3 regions of the Salinibacillus aidingensis genome follow, and region 2 is predicted to be linked to each of the others. Evidence: riboswitches for the same ligand, from Rfam matches in the RefSeq annotation. Region 2 holds a riboswitch; each other region holds the start of a gene.
The links. Region 2 has a riboswitch for S-adenosylmethionine ahead of ACZ5OK_RS13385 (methionine ABC transporter ATP-binding protein). Riboswitches for the same ligand answer to the same signal wherever they lie in the genome.
Positions count from the first base shown of each region.

Region 1 (5,114 bases), 1.3 Mb from region 2:
GCAGAAGATACGGGATGAGCTGGAAAATCTGGAAATGGTGAAAGGCATATACGGCTGTCGACCTGGTCCCGGTATTGAATATAAAGAGAAACTTCCATCACTGGGGGATTCTCCATCCCCCAGTGATGGTTAGTTGAACTTATCAGGAATTTACCGGACGTTTATCCCCACTTAGTCTTGTTGGGTTACCCTCAAGACTTGAAGAAGGGATAATACGGCCAGTTCATGCGTGATAAAGATCGATTGTAGTTGTAAAAAAGCCTGGTCTTAAAGTGATCTGAAAGAGAGGGAATTCCATTGCCCATCAAGATAAAAGTCCCGGGAAAATTAATGATAGCAGGTGAATATGCCGTACTGGAACCGAATCAGTATGCCATCGTAGCCGCTGTCAACCGCTATGTTTATGCAGAAATCACACCAAGTAATCAATATAAATTTTCCCTTCCTGATTTAGGCTTTGAAACGGTTTCGTGGGTATCCAATTCCCATTCAATTGAATTCAGTGAAACCGATGAAAAATTACGGTTTGTTCAAAATACGATTATGGCTGTGAAGGATTATCTGAATGAAGCATCCATACACCTTTCTCCCTTCCATCTAACGGTTACAAGTGAGCTCGATGATCCCTCGGGTAAAAAATACGGCCTTGGTTCCAGTGCCGCCGTTGTTGTTTCTGTGGTATCGTCCATTTTAGCGCTGGCCCAAAAGCAGACGGATGCCTTTCACGTAAATAAGGATTTGATTTTTAAGCTTGCCACGCTTGCCCATGTTAAGACGCAGGGGAGCGGATCCGGAGCTGATGTAGCTGCATCAACCTATGGGGGATGGCTCGAGTATTCTGCTTTTCAGGCAGACTGGCTCCTTGATCAAATGCAGCAGACCTCTGTCAGGGCTCTGGTTGATCAGCCATGGCCGTATTTATCCATTCGCTCTATAAATCCGCCCGATGGACTTCGCCTCTGTACCGGGTGGACCGGAAAAGCGGCTTCAACAGGGCCGATGATCAAACAGCTGAAGCATGGACAGCAGGAACATCGAAACATTTACCATACCTTCGTGGAAGAAAGCCATGAGGCGGTAAAAGGACTGGTCAGAGGTTTTGACGAAAATGACCTTCCATTGTCCTTACAGAGTTTAAAGAAAAATCGCGCCATCCTTGTAAAATTAGGAAAAGAAGTGGGTATGCTAATAGAAACACCAATATTGGCAAGTTTATCCGAGTTAGCGGAGCAAATAGGAGGAAGTGGTAAATCCTCTGGTGCAGGTGGCGGAGATTGTGGCATCGCGTTTGTTCGCTCACAGCGTCAGGTTGAAGAGTTATGGGAAGCCTGGAGAGAAGCAGGGATTGAACCTTTAAATCTGGATGTTGACCACGATGGAAGCACCTGGCACGAGTAAGCCGATTTACCTCTCTTGCTGGTGAAACCGACTTTTTCTGCAAGGAGGAAGCGACATGGATAACATTGAGGTCAGGATTACCCGTCAGGATCATCCTGAGTCAGAGCCCTATGAAGAAACGTTTTCCATTCCTTATCGATCCAATATGAACATTATTTCTGTTCTGATGGAAATCCGGCAAAATCCGGTGACAAAGGATGGGAAGCAAACCACTCCTGTGCAATGGGATATGAATTGTTTAGAGGAGGTTTGCGGGGCCTGCTCCATGCTGATTAATGGCAAGCCCAGACAGGCCTGTTCAACATTGGTTGACCAGCTGGAGCAGCCGATTACCCTTGCCCCAATGACTACCTTTCCGGTTATAAGGGATTTATTTATCGACCGTGGGAAAATGTTTGATGCGTTAAAGCGTGTAAAGGCATGGATTCCGATTGATGGAACCTATGACATTGGTCCGGGTCCACGCATGAATGAAAATACCCGACAATGGGCCTATGAGTTATCCAAATGCTTCACGTGTGGGGTTTGTCTTGAAGCCTGTCCAAACGTGAACGAAAAAACTGACTTTTTAGGACCTTTCGTATTTGCACAGATTCGTCTGAAAAATGTACATCCCACAGGCGAAATGAATAAAGAAGAGCGTTTGGAAGCCTTTATGGGAGAAGGTGGACTTGAAGAATGCGGAAACTCGCAAAATTGTGTTCAATCCTGTCCTAAAGGAATTCCACTGACTACATCCATTGCAGCCATCAACAGAGAAGCTACGGTGCAGTCGTTTAAAAGCTTTTTTGGGTAAGCGGCTGTCTCCTGATTTCTAATGATATTAAAAAGAAATGGGGTAAAATTTTCACTCCTTTTAGGGAAGTAATCCAATTGGTATGGTTGACATTTTTTCTTTTATGATTTATGATTTTTCTAACAATTTTATATAGGAATCTTATCCAGAGAGGTGGAGGGAAATGGCCCTTGGAAGCCTCGGCAGCAGGTTCTTTTTTGAAAGAATACTGTGCCAAATCCATCAAGTCAGTGTGCTTGAAAGATAAGAGGACGAGTCGATTACAGTGGTTTCAACTCTCTTCTTATTGGAAGAGAGTTTTTTCTTATCCAGCAAATCATAAAAAAAGCTATTTGTGGATTAGAAAACAAGAGAGGCCACGTCCGGCTCCAGCGCCCAGCGACTAGCGTGACTTCCTTCACCTCCGTCCGATAAGTCAACATCGACTCACGCTGTTCGTCGTGTTTCCTTTATCTCCTACGGTTCAGTTCAGTCCGTACGTCGCTAAACGGGCGCTTCCGCCTTTGATTTTTTACATAACAACACAACAGGGAGTGGAGAACATGAAATATGGATTCTGGTTACCGATTTTTGGAGGCTGGCTTCGAAATGTAAAGGATGAACAGATGCCGCCTACCTATGATTATGCAAAAGAAGTGATTCAGTCAGCAGAGAAGTGGGGATATGATACAACCTTAATCGCTGAGTTATATTTAAATGATATTAAAGGAATTGAGCACGATTCACTGGAAGCCTGGACGACAGCTGCGGCATTGGCTGCTGTGACGGAAAAAATCGAAATTATGACGGCTGTCCGGCCAGGGTTTCATCATCCGGCAGTGACCGCAAAACAGGCGGCCAATATTGATCACATCAGTAAGGGGCGTTTTACGTTAAATATCGTGTCCGGCTGGTGGGAAGGGGAGTCCAGACAATACGGCGGGGCTTTCACGAGACACGATGAACGCTATGACCGGACAACTGAATTTCTTGATATTCTTAAAGGAATGTGGACGGAAGATTCGTTTTCCTATAATGGGGACTTCTATCAGGTAGAGGATGCGAAACTGGCCCCTAAACCTGTGCAAAAGCCGAACCCTGTCCTTTATGCAGGGGGAGAGAGTGAAAAAGGCAAGCAGGTGATTTCCTCAGCCTGCGATGCGTATGTCATGCATGGAGGAACGGTAGATGAGGTCGCCAGTAAAATTCAGGATATGAAAAATCGCAGAACAGCAGCAGGGAAGGAGCCCTTGCAATCATTTGGGATGGCAGCATATGTCATTTGCCGGGATACTGAAGAAGAGGCACTGAAGGAACTGGAACGGATTACGACCGTTGAGGATATGAGCGGATATGCAGGCTTTAAAGATTTCACTTCCAAATCCGAGCTTGAGCAAAGGATTCAGTTGCAGGATTATTCGGTTTCCAATCGTGGGTTACGGCCTAATCTTGTCGGAACTCCTGATCAGATTGCCGAGAGAATTTTAGAATACGAGCAAGCCGGAGTAGACTTACTGTTATTACAGTGTTCACCGCAATTAGAGGAACTGAAGCGATTTTCCAATCAGGTTATGCCACTGGTAGAAGAATTACGGGCAAAGGTTCAAAACTAATCTTAAGGAGTGTTTAGATGAGTAAGGTGTATGTCATCCATGAAAATGAAGAATGGACGGAGCATTTATTTAAGAGATTGGAAGAGTTGGAGATTCCCTATGAAGACTGGCTGCTTGATCACGGGTCCATTGATTTGACCGAGGAACCCCCTGAGGGCATCTTTTATAACCGGATGAGTGCTTCCTCGCATACGAGAGGAAATCGTTATTCACCTGAACTGGCCAGCGCGGTGATAGGATGGCTTGAAGCCTATGGACGCACGGTCATAAATGGGAGTCGTGCCTTACAATTAGAGGTTAGCAAGGTGCTTCAGTATTTGGAGCTTGAAAAACACGGGGTTCGAACACCCAAAACCATCGCAGCGGTTGGAAAAGAAGAGTTAATCAGGAAGGCGGAGGCATTTGAAGGACAGAAATTCATTACCAAGCATAACCGTGCCGGAAAGGGTCTTGGCGTCCAGCTCTTTCAATCTGTGGATGCATTGAAAGAATATGTGGAAGGTGAGGATTTTGAGGAGCCAGTGGACGGTATTACACTGATTCAGGAATATATCGAATCACCAGAATCCTTTATTACCCGCTGTGAATTTGTTGGTGGCAGGTTTTTATATGCGGTACGTGTCGATACTTCAGAGGGCTTTGAGCTTTGTCCGGCCGATGCCTGCACGATTGATGATTTATTCTGTCCGGCAGGGGAAGAACCGGCATCCCCGACGAAGTTCCAAATTCAAAAGGGCTTCGATCACCCTGTTTTGCAGCAATATGAGCAGGTGCTTTCAGCCAACAATATACAGGTAGCAGGTATTGAGTTTATTAAAGATAAAAGCGGAAATCTGTATACCTATGATATCAATACCAATACCAATTACAACAGTGATGCAGAGTCCGTTGCAGAGCAATATGGAATGCTGGAAGTGGCGAAATATTTGGGAGAAAAACTGAATCAGGCCAGGCAAAAGGCTTACGCGTAAAAGAAAAAGGCTATCTTCAAAAATTGAAGGTGGCCTTTTCTTTTTGTCATTTACCATTGAAGAATAAATCTGCCATGTTCAGGCAAAATATGAAGAGCAACCCACTGCAGAATTCTGATGGAAAATGTGAGGATTGGCCAATGAAACTATTCGGGAAAAAGAAATCAGCACAGAAAAAACAATCCAATACACTCCTGGAGCCTTCAAATATTATTGAACTCATAGATATCTGCAATACATCGAATGATTTTTTGCACTTTAAGGAGCCAATAAAAAAACAGAAGATTTGGATTTCCTTTTATAAATCATTGATTGATACAGAAATTCTTCACAGAGATATTTTGGAAAATATACAGG
Region 1 covers NZ_AP043759.1:1,196,255-1,201,368, forward strand. Annotated here, with positions in the region: gene mvaD (diphosphomevalonate decarboxylase) at 1-133, shown strand, start outside; gene ACZ5OK_RS06545 (phosphomevalonate kinase) at 298-1,398, shown strand; gene sdhB (succinate dehydrogenase iron-sulfur subunit) at 1,454-2,194, shown strand; SAM riboswitch class I at 2,333-2,444, shown strand; gene ACZ5OK_RS06555 (LLM class flavin-dependent oxidoreductase) at 2,737-3,786, shown strand; gene ACZ5OK_RS06560 (ATP-grasp domain-containing protein) at 3,804-4,757, shown strand; gene ACZ5OK_RS06565 (spore germination protein) at 4,898-5,114, shown strand, end outside.
Region 1: it holds a riboswitch for S-adenosylmethionine, as region 2 does, so the genes downstream of both, ACZ5OK_RS06555 (LLM class flavin-dependent oxidoreductase) here and ACZ5OK_RS13385 (methionine ABC transporter ATP-binding protein) in region 2, are expected to answer to the same signal.

Region 2 (5,114 bases):
ATTCAGGTTAATGCCTTTTTCTTCAAGTAATGGTTTCGCTTCTTCTAATACTTCCGAATGAGGAATGGCTGTAGCTCCTACCGTAATGGTTGTCGCTTCTTCTTCACTTTCTTCCGCCTGCTCAGTAGTATTCCCTTCCGTTTGGCTATCATCGCCATTTGTGTCTTCCTGTGTACTATCTTGGCCACCACATGCTGCTAAAACAAAAACAAACAAGGAAACAAATAATAATGTGAACAATTTTTTCATTTTTTTCTCTCTCCTTTATCGTTTATCAATTTTTTTAGATAAGAAATCCCCTGCAAATTGGAAAATAAACACAATAATTACAATAAGTACAGTACATGCAAACACAACATCAAAGTCCCAGGCCTGAAACCCTTTCCGATAAGCTAAGTCTCCTAAACCACCGGCACCGATTGCTCCTGCCATAGCTGTAAAGCTAATTAAATTAATGGCTGTTACCGTTAAGCCTGAAATTAAAGCGGGCATAGATTCTGGCAAAAGAACCTTAAATACGATGTGTCTCGTTTTTGCTCCCATTGCTCTGGCTGCTTCAATTACCCCCTTATCCACCTCCTTCAGTGCAATTTCCACAAGCCTTGCATAAAATGGTGCAGCCCCAATGATAAGAGCTGGTAAAGCTGCCTTTGGTCCTCTAATTGTTCCCATCAGCCAATCTGTAAAAGGGAATAAGAGGAGGATCAATATAATAAACGGTATCGCACGAAAGACATTCACAATAGTAGCTGTAATAAAATTCAAACTCCTGTTAAGTATGCCCTGGCGATCCGTCAAAAACAGTAATAATCCAAGTAAAATTCCGAGAATCAATGTTCCAAGGACTGATATCCCTGTCATATAAAGTGTTTGATTTGTCGCGACTTTCAAATCTTCCATAACAACGTTCGGAAACAATTCTCTAAGCATTCTCTTCTACCTCCAGTTCTACCGAGGTTTGCTGTATATATTTAATAGCTTCATTCACTACTTCTTCTGGACCATCCATATGGACATACAAAGTACCATAGGCTCCATCTTTAGTCTGCGTAATGTTCCCCTGTAAAATATTGATTTCAACATTAAACCTTTTTACAAGTTTACTGATTATAGCCTGATTTGCTGTTTCACCAACAAAGTGAAGCCGGAGAACCTTGCCAGATTCATAATTCTTCACGAAATAATGAATGGGGCTCTGCTCCACCTGTTCGCCCATCACCTGCTGTACAAAACGGCGAGTCGTTTTCTCTTTCGGATGCATAAAGACCTCCAGAACCTCACCCTGCTCGATGACTTTCCCATTATCCATAACGGCAACCTGCTGACAAATCTTTTTAATGACATGCATTTCGTGTGTGATGACAATAATGGTAAGCCCAAGCTTTTGATTAATGCTCACCAGCAGATCCAAAATATCATCGGTTGTTTGCGGATCCAGCGCAGAAGTTGCTTCGTCACACAAAAGAACTTTCGGATCATTGGCAAGGGCTCTTGCAATTCCCACTCTTTGCTTTTGCCCTCCACTTAACTGTGAAGGGTAGTAATCTTCTCTGCCTGCAAGACCAACAAGCTCAATCAGCTCCTGAACCTTGCTTTTCCGTTGTTCCTTTGGTATCCCGGCAATTTCAAGTGGAAAGGCGATATTGTCAAATACAGTTCTGGACCACAGGAGATTGAAATGCTGAAAAATCATTCCAATTTTTTGTCTTTCATTACGTAATTCTTTATTACTTAAATTCGTCATGTCCTTTTCATTCATGATGATTTTGCCGTCTGTCGGCTCTTCCAAACGGTTAAGCAGACGAATAAATGTACTTTTACCGGCACCACTATAGCCGATAACTCCAAAGATTTCTCCCTGATTTATCGAAAGGTCTATGTTATCAACGGCCGTTACATCATCCCGGTTTTTACTTTTATATATTTTTGAAAGGTTTTTAATGGAAATCACTTTTACTCACCCTCTTCATGATTGCGTTTTGATTAGAACAAAGGCGGAAGCGCCCGTTTAGCGACGTACGGACTGGACTGAGCCGTAGGAGATAAAGGAAACACGACGAACCTTGTAAGTCAATGTTGACTTATCGGACGGAGGTGAAGGAAGTCTCGCTAGTCGCTGGGCGCCGGAGCCGGACGTGGCCTCATTTGTTTTTCTTATCCACAATTTGCCTATTTTATAATTTCCTAAACAATTATTAAAAAGCTTTTCCGTTCACAAGAGAACAGAAAAGCCTGGATTATCTTCTGTTCTCTTATCTGTCAAAGCTATACGCTTTGCAGGAATTGGCACCTTCTCAAACAAAACATTTTTGTCTGATGGTTGCCGGGCTTCATCAGGCCAGTCCCTCCGCCACTCGTGATAAGAGATCTATTCACTTATTCAATTAAAAATCCCTCTTCCATAAGAAGAGGGATAAACACAAACCGATTATCTCTCTTCTTATCTATCAAAGCCAGCGCTCTAACTTTGAAGGATTTGGCACCGTTTCAAATCATAGACAAAGAATGATTTGAAGGTTGCCGGGCTTCACAGGGCCAGTCCCTCCACCTCTCTTGATAAGACGAGATTCATATTTTTATTGAATAATTGATATATTAGCATAGTCTGTTAGAACCAGTCAACAGTTTTCGCTGAATATCTTTTGTTTTTTCACGTATTTATTTCCCGGGAAATCTGACATATGCTGTCATTCTTTGTCAGCTGTATACTTAAGCAGTTTCTCATACATAAATGGGACAGAATGGAATGCATAGGTTTTATCTAAAATCTGTCCTTCCTGTATAATAGCCAGACATGGAACACTTTCAATTTGATAGTTCTGCATAAAACCAGGGAACAGCGAGGCATTCATCGTATGAAAGTCTGGGAGATTTTCTATATTCTCCAGCGTCTCCAGCATTTTCCCCGCCACTTTACACGTCCCGCAAAAAGGTGTGTATAGAAAAATAAATTGCTTATATTGACTTTCCAGAATAATGGGCAAGTCTTTTTCGTTAATTTCCTGCATGATAACCATACCCCTTTAGAAAATCCGTGTGTACTTTAAGATTTGCGGATGCTAAGACAGAGGCTAATTCATGATTCGGGGTTGTTTCTACTTCCCGAAAAGAACGATCTACATATAAATGAATAGCATGGGGGAGCTCTTGTCTAAGTTGATTTCTGAGCTTATGTCCAGGATCATCTGCATCCACTAAAATATAAACTTCCTTGTCATTCAGGAAGTGTTCGTCTACAAGAGCTTCCAACCGATCCATACTTATCGTACCATTTGTGTAAAGAATCTGCAGAGGCTCGTTGATTATTTCTTTCACTTTTTTATAATCGGAACGCCCTTCGACAATGATGACTTTCTCTACCTCGATCATAACAATCACCACAACATTATATGTAATTATTAATCTTATAGATAGGAAAATTATAAGGCATTTACTGGCCGCTTATCCCCCACTTTGTCTTGTTAGGTTACCCTTAAGATTTGAAGTACGGGATTACGGACGGTTAATGCGTAATAAAAAGGCAGCGTGTGCACACTGCCTGTCTCTTTAAGCCACATATTATTCTTCTTCGTTGACCATTTTTTCATACGCTTCTGCTGACATTAATTGGTCTAACTTTGGCTCTCCGTCCGGTTCAATAACGATCATCCATGCTTTTTCGTATGGAGATTCATTAACAAATTCCGGACTATCATCCAAATCCTCATTAATCTCAACCACTTTTCCTCCTACCGGGGCATACAGCTCGGAAACGGTCTTCACAGATTCAACACTTCCGAATGGTTCATCGGCCTCTACTTCATCCCCCACTTCCGGAAGTTCCACAAATACGACGTCTCCTAATTCAGATTGAGCAAATTCCGTGATTCCTATACGAAGTTTATTCCCTTCCACTTTTACCCATTCATGTTCTTCTGAATAGTATAGATCCTTTGGTAAACTCATTCTATTCCCTCCAATTTATTCCTATATTATGAATTCCATGCTTGTTCAAATGAATCTTCTTTAAAACCTACCGTAACCTGGTCACCATCTGTAACAATTGGCCTTTTGATTAGCATTCCATCTGATGCCAGCCAATCAATCATTTCTTCATTCGTTGCCTCTTTTATCTTATCTTTTAAACCGAGTTCACGATACTTTTTTCCACTTGTATTAAAGAATTTCTTAGTAGGAAGACCGCTTTTCTCGACAAGAGATGCAAGCTCCTCTTTTGATGGTGGATTGTCGACGATATGTATGGATTCATAATCAATCTTATGTTCGTCCAGCCACTTAAGGGCCTTTTTACAAGTCCCGCATTTCGGATACTGATATACTTTTAAGGACATCGTTTTACCCCCTCCAGCTCAATTATCAATATTTTAACATATTCCTGCTCCCATTATCACCTTTCATGAATCAAAAGCGAGAGCGCCCGTTGGTCCAAGTCCATTGCCAGAGACCTAACAAAAAACAGACCCTTTACTTTTAGGGTAAAGGGTCCGTTTATCAGTCAAACAAAGCTTATACGGTATACTTCTCTTCATTAATGGCTGTTTCTGCAATTTCACGTTTCTTTGCAATGACATTCGTAGGGTCATGACGGGTAAGCTTTCTTAAGGCAGATAGCATCATGCGCAGCTGATCCCCTGTTTCACTGGCTACTAATGTTTCTTTTGCATGAGCTTCGATACGGTTAAATGCTTCCTGAGTAAAGACCTGTGTATATAGAAGCTTTTGCTTATTTTGTTCTTCACCTGTATTATTGATCGCTTTTTCCGTACGTAAAATGGCTGATTCCATATTATAGATTTCAGCAGCCATATTCGCAATATTGGCAAGTATTTCCTGTTCATTTTCCAACTTCTCGCCATACTTCTGAGCTGCAACACCTGCTGCAAGCAAGCCAATTTTCTTAGCATTCGTTAATAGATATTTTTCCTGTTCAAGTGTCTCATCGCCTACTTGCTCCGGCATCATCATCATAATTTCTTCCTGAAGGGCGGTTGCCTTTTGTAATAGAGGAAGTTCGCCTTTCATCGCTTTCTTTAATAATGTGCCTGGAACAATTAGACGATTAATTTCATTCGTACCTTCAAAAATACGGTTTATACGAGAATCACGATAGGCAC
Region 2 covers NZ_AP043759.1:2,508,590-2,513,703, forward strand. Annotated here, with positions in the region: gene ACZ5OK_RS13375 (MetQ/NlpA family ABC transporter substrate-binding protein) at 1-249, opposite strand, end outside; gene ACZ5OK_RS13380 (methionine ABC transporter permease) at 265-930, opposite strand; gene ACZ5OK_RS13385 (methionine ABC transporter ATP-binding protein) at 923-1,951, opposite strand; SAM riboswitch class I at 2,250-2,366, opposite strand; SAM riboswitch class I at 2,438-2,563, opposite strand; gene ACZ5OK_RS13390 (thioredoxin family protein) at 2,688-3,008, opposite strand; gene ACZ5OK_RS13395 (toprim domain-containing protein) at 2,995-3,369, opposite strand; gene gcvH (glycine cleavage system protein GcvH) at 3,559-3,945, opposite strand; gene ACZ5OK_RS13405 (arsenate reductase family protein) at 3,972-4,331, opposite strand; gene ACZ5OK_RS13410 (acyl-CoA dehydrogenase family protein) at 4,507-5,114, opposite strand, start outside.

Region 3 (5,114 bases), 1.3 Mb from region 2:
TGCCTTACGCGTCATGTCACCAATATATTTAATCGATTGCTTGGCTTTCTGGTAATGCTTTTCATATTTTTCCCGAACCGCTGTTACTGCTGCCCGTGTATCTCCAATTCGGCCTGAATCAGCCACAACCAGATTCAATGGTACTCCCATTTCGATCGGCTGAATGGCCTCCCCTTTCTTAAACCAAATAGGGACATCTCGTGACACACATTCCATATCAATTCCACTTGGATTCCCATGGGCGTATTTTTCAGCAATATCAACCAGATACATTAACATCTGGTGTGATAATGTCTTTTCAAAATAAGAAAAAAGGCTGCGTACGACCGAGGTAGCAATGGCCGCACTTGAACCCAGACCACGACCAATCGGAATCATGGATTTGATTGTAAAATGTATATCTTTTGCCGGTTTGGCTAAGAATTTTAACGATTCACGAATACATACAGCAATGCCCTCCAACCGGTCCGGAATCGTACCGAGCGGGCCATTATAAAAGTCACTGGATATGGTAATTTCACCAGCACCTTCTTGTACCGTTGATTTTACCATAAGTAATGGAAATGGAAGAGCAATCGCCGGCTCCCCATATACAACTGAATGTTCTCCAATTAAGATGAGTTTACTATGGGCAGTTCCCTCTCCCTTTATTTGAGAAGATGAACGCATAAACATCCCCCACTTCTATTCAATCAATTCTGTTTTTAAAATAACGTATTAACAATAAATGGTGCTGCATATAATGTCATAAACTGAACACCGTAGTTGACGCCTAACCGGTTAAGGACGCCTGCAACCAGTCCAATAAGCAGAACTCCGGCAACATTCAGCCAGCCTGCATCCATATAGGCGAGGAGAAGAACCAGCCCGAAAAACAAGCCCAGCATCGCCTCATGCGGAATACGCTTAAAGACAAAGCGGCAAATCTGCACCGCATACTTCACCGTTACAAAATACGTAATCAAAATCGCAATTCCGGCACCAATAATTGTCGCCCAAAAAAATTCAGACATTGATAAGATATGATGCAAATTATGGTCCTGTGTAAAAACTGGTGGTGCATTAAACAGTGCATGTCCAGGTCCAATAGCTGTTGGCGATAATGGAATGCCAAGTGCAATTAGTGGAATTAAAGTCCCGCTAATATAAGCCGCATTTGTTAAAGCATCCATCGATGAAATGGCACGTGCAGCCTTTTTGACCGGATCCTTAATCTTACTTGCCACAACCTCACCAATCATAATGGTCATACCCACAGGACTTAAGAAAAAGGTCCCCACACCTAATATGGAAGAAAAGAAGCTTGAAACCGTCTCATTTTTTGTCAGAATACGAAACGGATTCGGAAACCCCTTAATTTTTTTGCTGATTTTAAAGGAAATCTTCTTTGTATCGTGACGCGTTAATTTTGAACGTAAGTCACCATTTAACAATTCAAATAGGGTTAATATCACAGGACCAATAGTAATTCCTAAGAAAAAGGAGATAAATACCGTCGTATCCTCAGGAACAATCCCGACTCCCCAATATAAGTGACGCAGCCCTTGAATTAACAGAGCAAGCGGCAATATAGATACTAAGGCAAGCCACTTATTTTTAGTCATTAAGGCTAAAAAGATAGCTCCAAAAAAGAAAATGGGATCGGTATACTCCTTAATAACCTCCGAAAATTCGGAAAGAACATTTGCCAAAGCAAAACTGATAGGAATCGATACAATCGTTCCAATCACCGAGCCGGAAGCCATTTTTCTAATACTGGTATCCGCCAGTCCGTGTTTCTTCAAGACGAGGGCATGTTCTACCATTGGTGCCGACATCACCCCGCCTGGAATACCGGCAACAGCAACCGGAATCGAATCAGTTAATTTCTTGGCTACAATCGCTGCCATGAAGAACGTTAAAATAATCACAGGTTCAAATCCAGCCAGAACTAAAACAAGAGTTACGGGTGCTAAGACAGCTGTTTCATCTGTACCAGGTGCCACTCCGATTAATGTATAGAGTACAGATGCAATTCCAGCAACGAGCACCATCTGTAAAATTAAACTAATATCCATCATTGATCCTCTTCCCTTATCTCTTCAAATGTACGTTTTGGTTTAATAATAAAACTGCTGATGATAAATCCAAGCACGGCACCTGCCAGTCCATAAAATAAAGGTTCAGAGGCATTGTTTGGAGCAAGAAAATATCCTCCCAATGCTCCAGCCCCACAGATAAGAAGGGCAAGCCCTAAATCCTTTATATGTACAAGATCTTCCCATACTTCTATATTCTGCGGTTCATGGTTATGCTTTTTATTTCCTTTAGTCATACAAAAACCCCATCCTGTCAATTTGCATACGCTCAACTCCTCTATTATACACTCGTTTTTAGCCTGCGGTGGAAAAACCATTCATATTCATCGGCAACACCCCTGTTTGTCCACCTGTAAACAGCTGATTTACCTAAATGAAAAAGTACTCCTTATAGATGATAACTTTTTTTTGGCCAGAAAAAAAGAATGGTGCTTTTTTATTTACTATTGTTTATTTTCAAACGACTCCGCTCCTGGTGCTTTTTGTGGAAATTTTTTATAAAGTGTTGCCTTTCTGAATCATTTATTATATATTGATAGAAAGTTCTTAAGACAACTCCATAACGTACTTTTCTTATCCAGAGAGGTTGAGGGACTGGCCCGATGACACCTCAGCAACCAGCCTGTAACAGGCCCGGTGCTAATTCCAGTAAGGTAGTAGAATACCTTAAAGATAAGAAGAATGTTCCGTTGACAAAAAGAGCCTTCTTCTTATGAAGGCTCTTTTTTATTAAATTTTATGAAAGAAGGGATTTTCATGGTTCAAAGTCAAATAACACAATCAAAAACAAGGGTAAACCCTCCATTTCGGGCTGATCACGTCGGCAGTCTATTAAGGTCCGAGCGAATTAAACAGGGACGAATTCAAAAGGAAAAAGGTGAAATAAGCGCCGAACGTTTGAAAGAGATTGAAGACCAGGAAATCGCACGGATTGTAGAAAAGCAGAAGGAAATTGGCTTACAGGCCGTAACGGATGGAGAATTCCGCCGGGCCTGGTGGCATTTTGACTTCCTTGAAGGTCTGGATGGTGTAGAGGGCTATAATACGGGAGAAGGCATTCAGTTCCATGGAACCAAAACAAAAGCTCACGGCGTAAAAATTACTGACAGCATCGATTTCAGTGATCATCCAATGCTTGACCATTATAAATACGTACATAGTCTGGCCGGCAGCCACACCGCCAAAATGACGATTCCAAGCCCAAATATGCTTTGGTTCAGGGGAAAAAATAACACCCATTTTTACAAGGATGACGACGCTTTATTAACGGATTTAACCAAAGCTTATCAGAAAGCGATTCAGGCCTTCTACGATGCTGGCTGCCGTTATTTACAGCTGGATGATACGTCATGGTCCCTGTTTTTTAATGAAAAAGGCCGTGAAATGATTCGCTCACGTGGTCAGGAACCTGAGGAATTACAAAAGTACTTCGCCAAAACCATTAATAATTCCATCGCAAATCGCCCGGATGACCTACAGATTACCATGCACATTTGCCGTGGCAATTTCCAGTCCACCTGGGCTTCATCTGGAAGCTATGATGCCGCCTCTGAAACGATTTTTGGCGGACTCGATGTTGATGGGCTATTTTTAGAATATGACGATGAACGTTCAGGAGGATTTGATCCCCTGCGTTTTGTCCACCGCAATGATTTAAAGTTGGTACTTGGACTGATTACATCAAAATCCGGTAAGCTTGAGGAAGCAGACGACGTAAAACGCAGAATTGAACAGGCAGGTAAATATGTAAACCTTGACCAATTGTGTCTGAGTCCACAATGCGGGTTTGCATCGACAGAAGAAGGAAACCTGCTCACAGAGGAAGAACAATGGAATAAGCTCCGTCATGTCATTCAGATTGCTGAAGATGTGTGGAAATAGCAAGGTAAATTCGGAAAAGCGGAGGCGGCCGTTTAGGCCCGACGGCATAAGCAGAATATCCGGAGTGGCCGCTTTTGGCCATGGAGGGTATTCTGCTTATGACCGCTTGGGCCTGGGAGCCGCAGCTGGACATTAGAAGAGCGGAGGCGACTGATCAGGTCATGCGGGATAAGACGAAGACATGGAGTGGCATGGTTTTGGCCACGCAATGGCTTTGGCTTATATCCGCCTTGACCTAGGAGCCGCAGCTGGACAAGCGTGTGCTTCCGCTTTTTTTGCCTATTCTAATCCTCCCTTTTCTCCACAAATAACAGGATAAAAGTTGCTAAAGGACCGAGGAATAACGATAGTAAAAACCAGTTTAGACCCGTACGATTTTTTCCTTGCGCCAGCCCGGCATTAATCAAGGCTAGTGTACCCCATCCTACTACAAATTCATTTTCCATCTTTTAACACCTGCCATATAAGAACTAAAGGTTTCATCGTTAATTTGAGTATACATTATGAGAAACATCTTGTCTGCAGCACCTGTCTCTATGGCCGTCATCCTGATCAGTCCTCTTCACCTTTCGATTATGATTTATAAGCGAATGGTTATGATATGTACTGTATGAGGTCATCAACTTGAAGGAAAGGCTGATTCTGTTGTCCAAAATCAGAAGAAAAAAAGTCCTTAAAGAGATTATGCAAATCTTTATGATCACCATTGGAGCCATCATTGCAAGTATAGGTCTGGAATTATTTCTCGTTCCCAATGACATTTTGGACGGTGGAGTCATCGGACTATCGATTATTGCAGGTGCGATTACCAATTATCAGATGAGTGTGTTTATCATTTTATTTAATATTCCTTTTTTATTGATTGGCTTTCGCCGCATGGGAAGGAAATTTACGATGCATACACTGTATGGGATTGTTGTCCTCTCGATTTTCACGGCCATTATGCATCAATTCGAGCCTGTTACGGACGACTTATTCTTAGCCACGATTGTCGGCGCGGTGATTCTTGGAACAGGCGTCGGACTGGTGATTCGTACCGGCGGGGCACTGGATGGAACGGAAATTATCGCGATTTTATTCAGTAAGGAACGCCCGGTATCTGTAGGACAGCTGGTTATGATTATGAATTTTTTCATTTTTATTTTGGCTGCTTTA
Region 3 covers NZ_AP043759.1:1,189,937-1,195,050, reverse strand. Annotated here, with positions in the region: gene mvk (mevalonate kinase) at 1-669, opposite strand, end outside; gene ACZ5OK_RS06530 (tripartite tricarboxylate transporter permease) at 705-2,057, opposite strand; gene ACZ5OK_RS06525 (hypothetical protein) at 2,057-2,314, opposite strand; SAM riboswitch class I at 2,649-2,757, shown strand; gene ACZ5OK_RS06520 (5-methyltetrahydropteroyltriglutamate--homocysteine S-methyltransferase) at 2,835-3,959, shown strand; gene ACZ5OK_RS06515 (hypothetical protein) at 4,244-4,405, opposite strand; gene ACZ5OK_RS06510 (YitT family protein) at 4,644-5,114, shown strand, end outside.
Region 3: it holds a riboswitch for S-adenosylmethionine, as region 2 does, so the genes downstream of both, ACZ5OK_RS06520 (5-methyltetrahydropteroyltriglutamate--homocysteine S-methyltransferase) here and ACZ5OK_RS13385 (methionine ABC transporter ATP-binding protein) in region 2, are expected to answer to the same signal.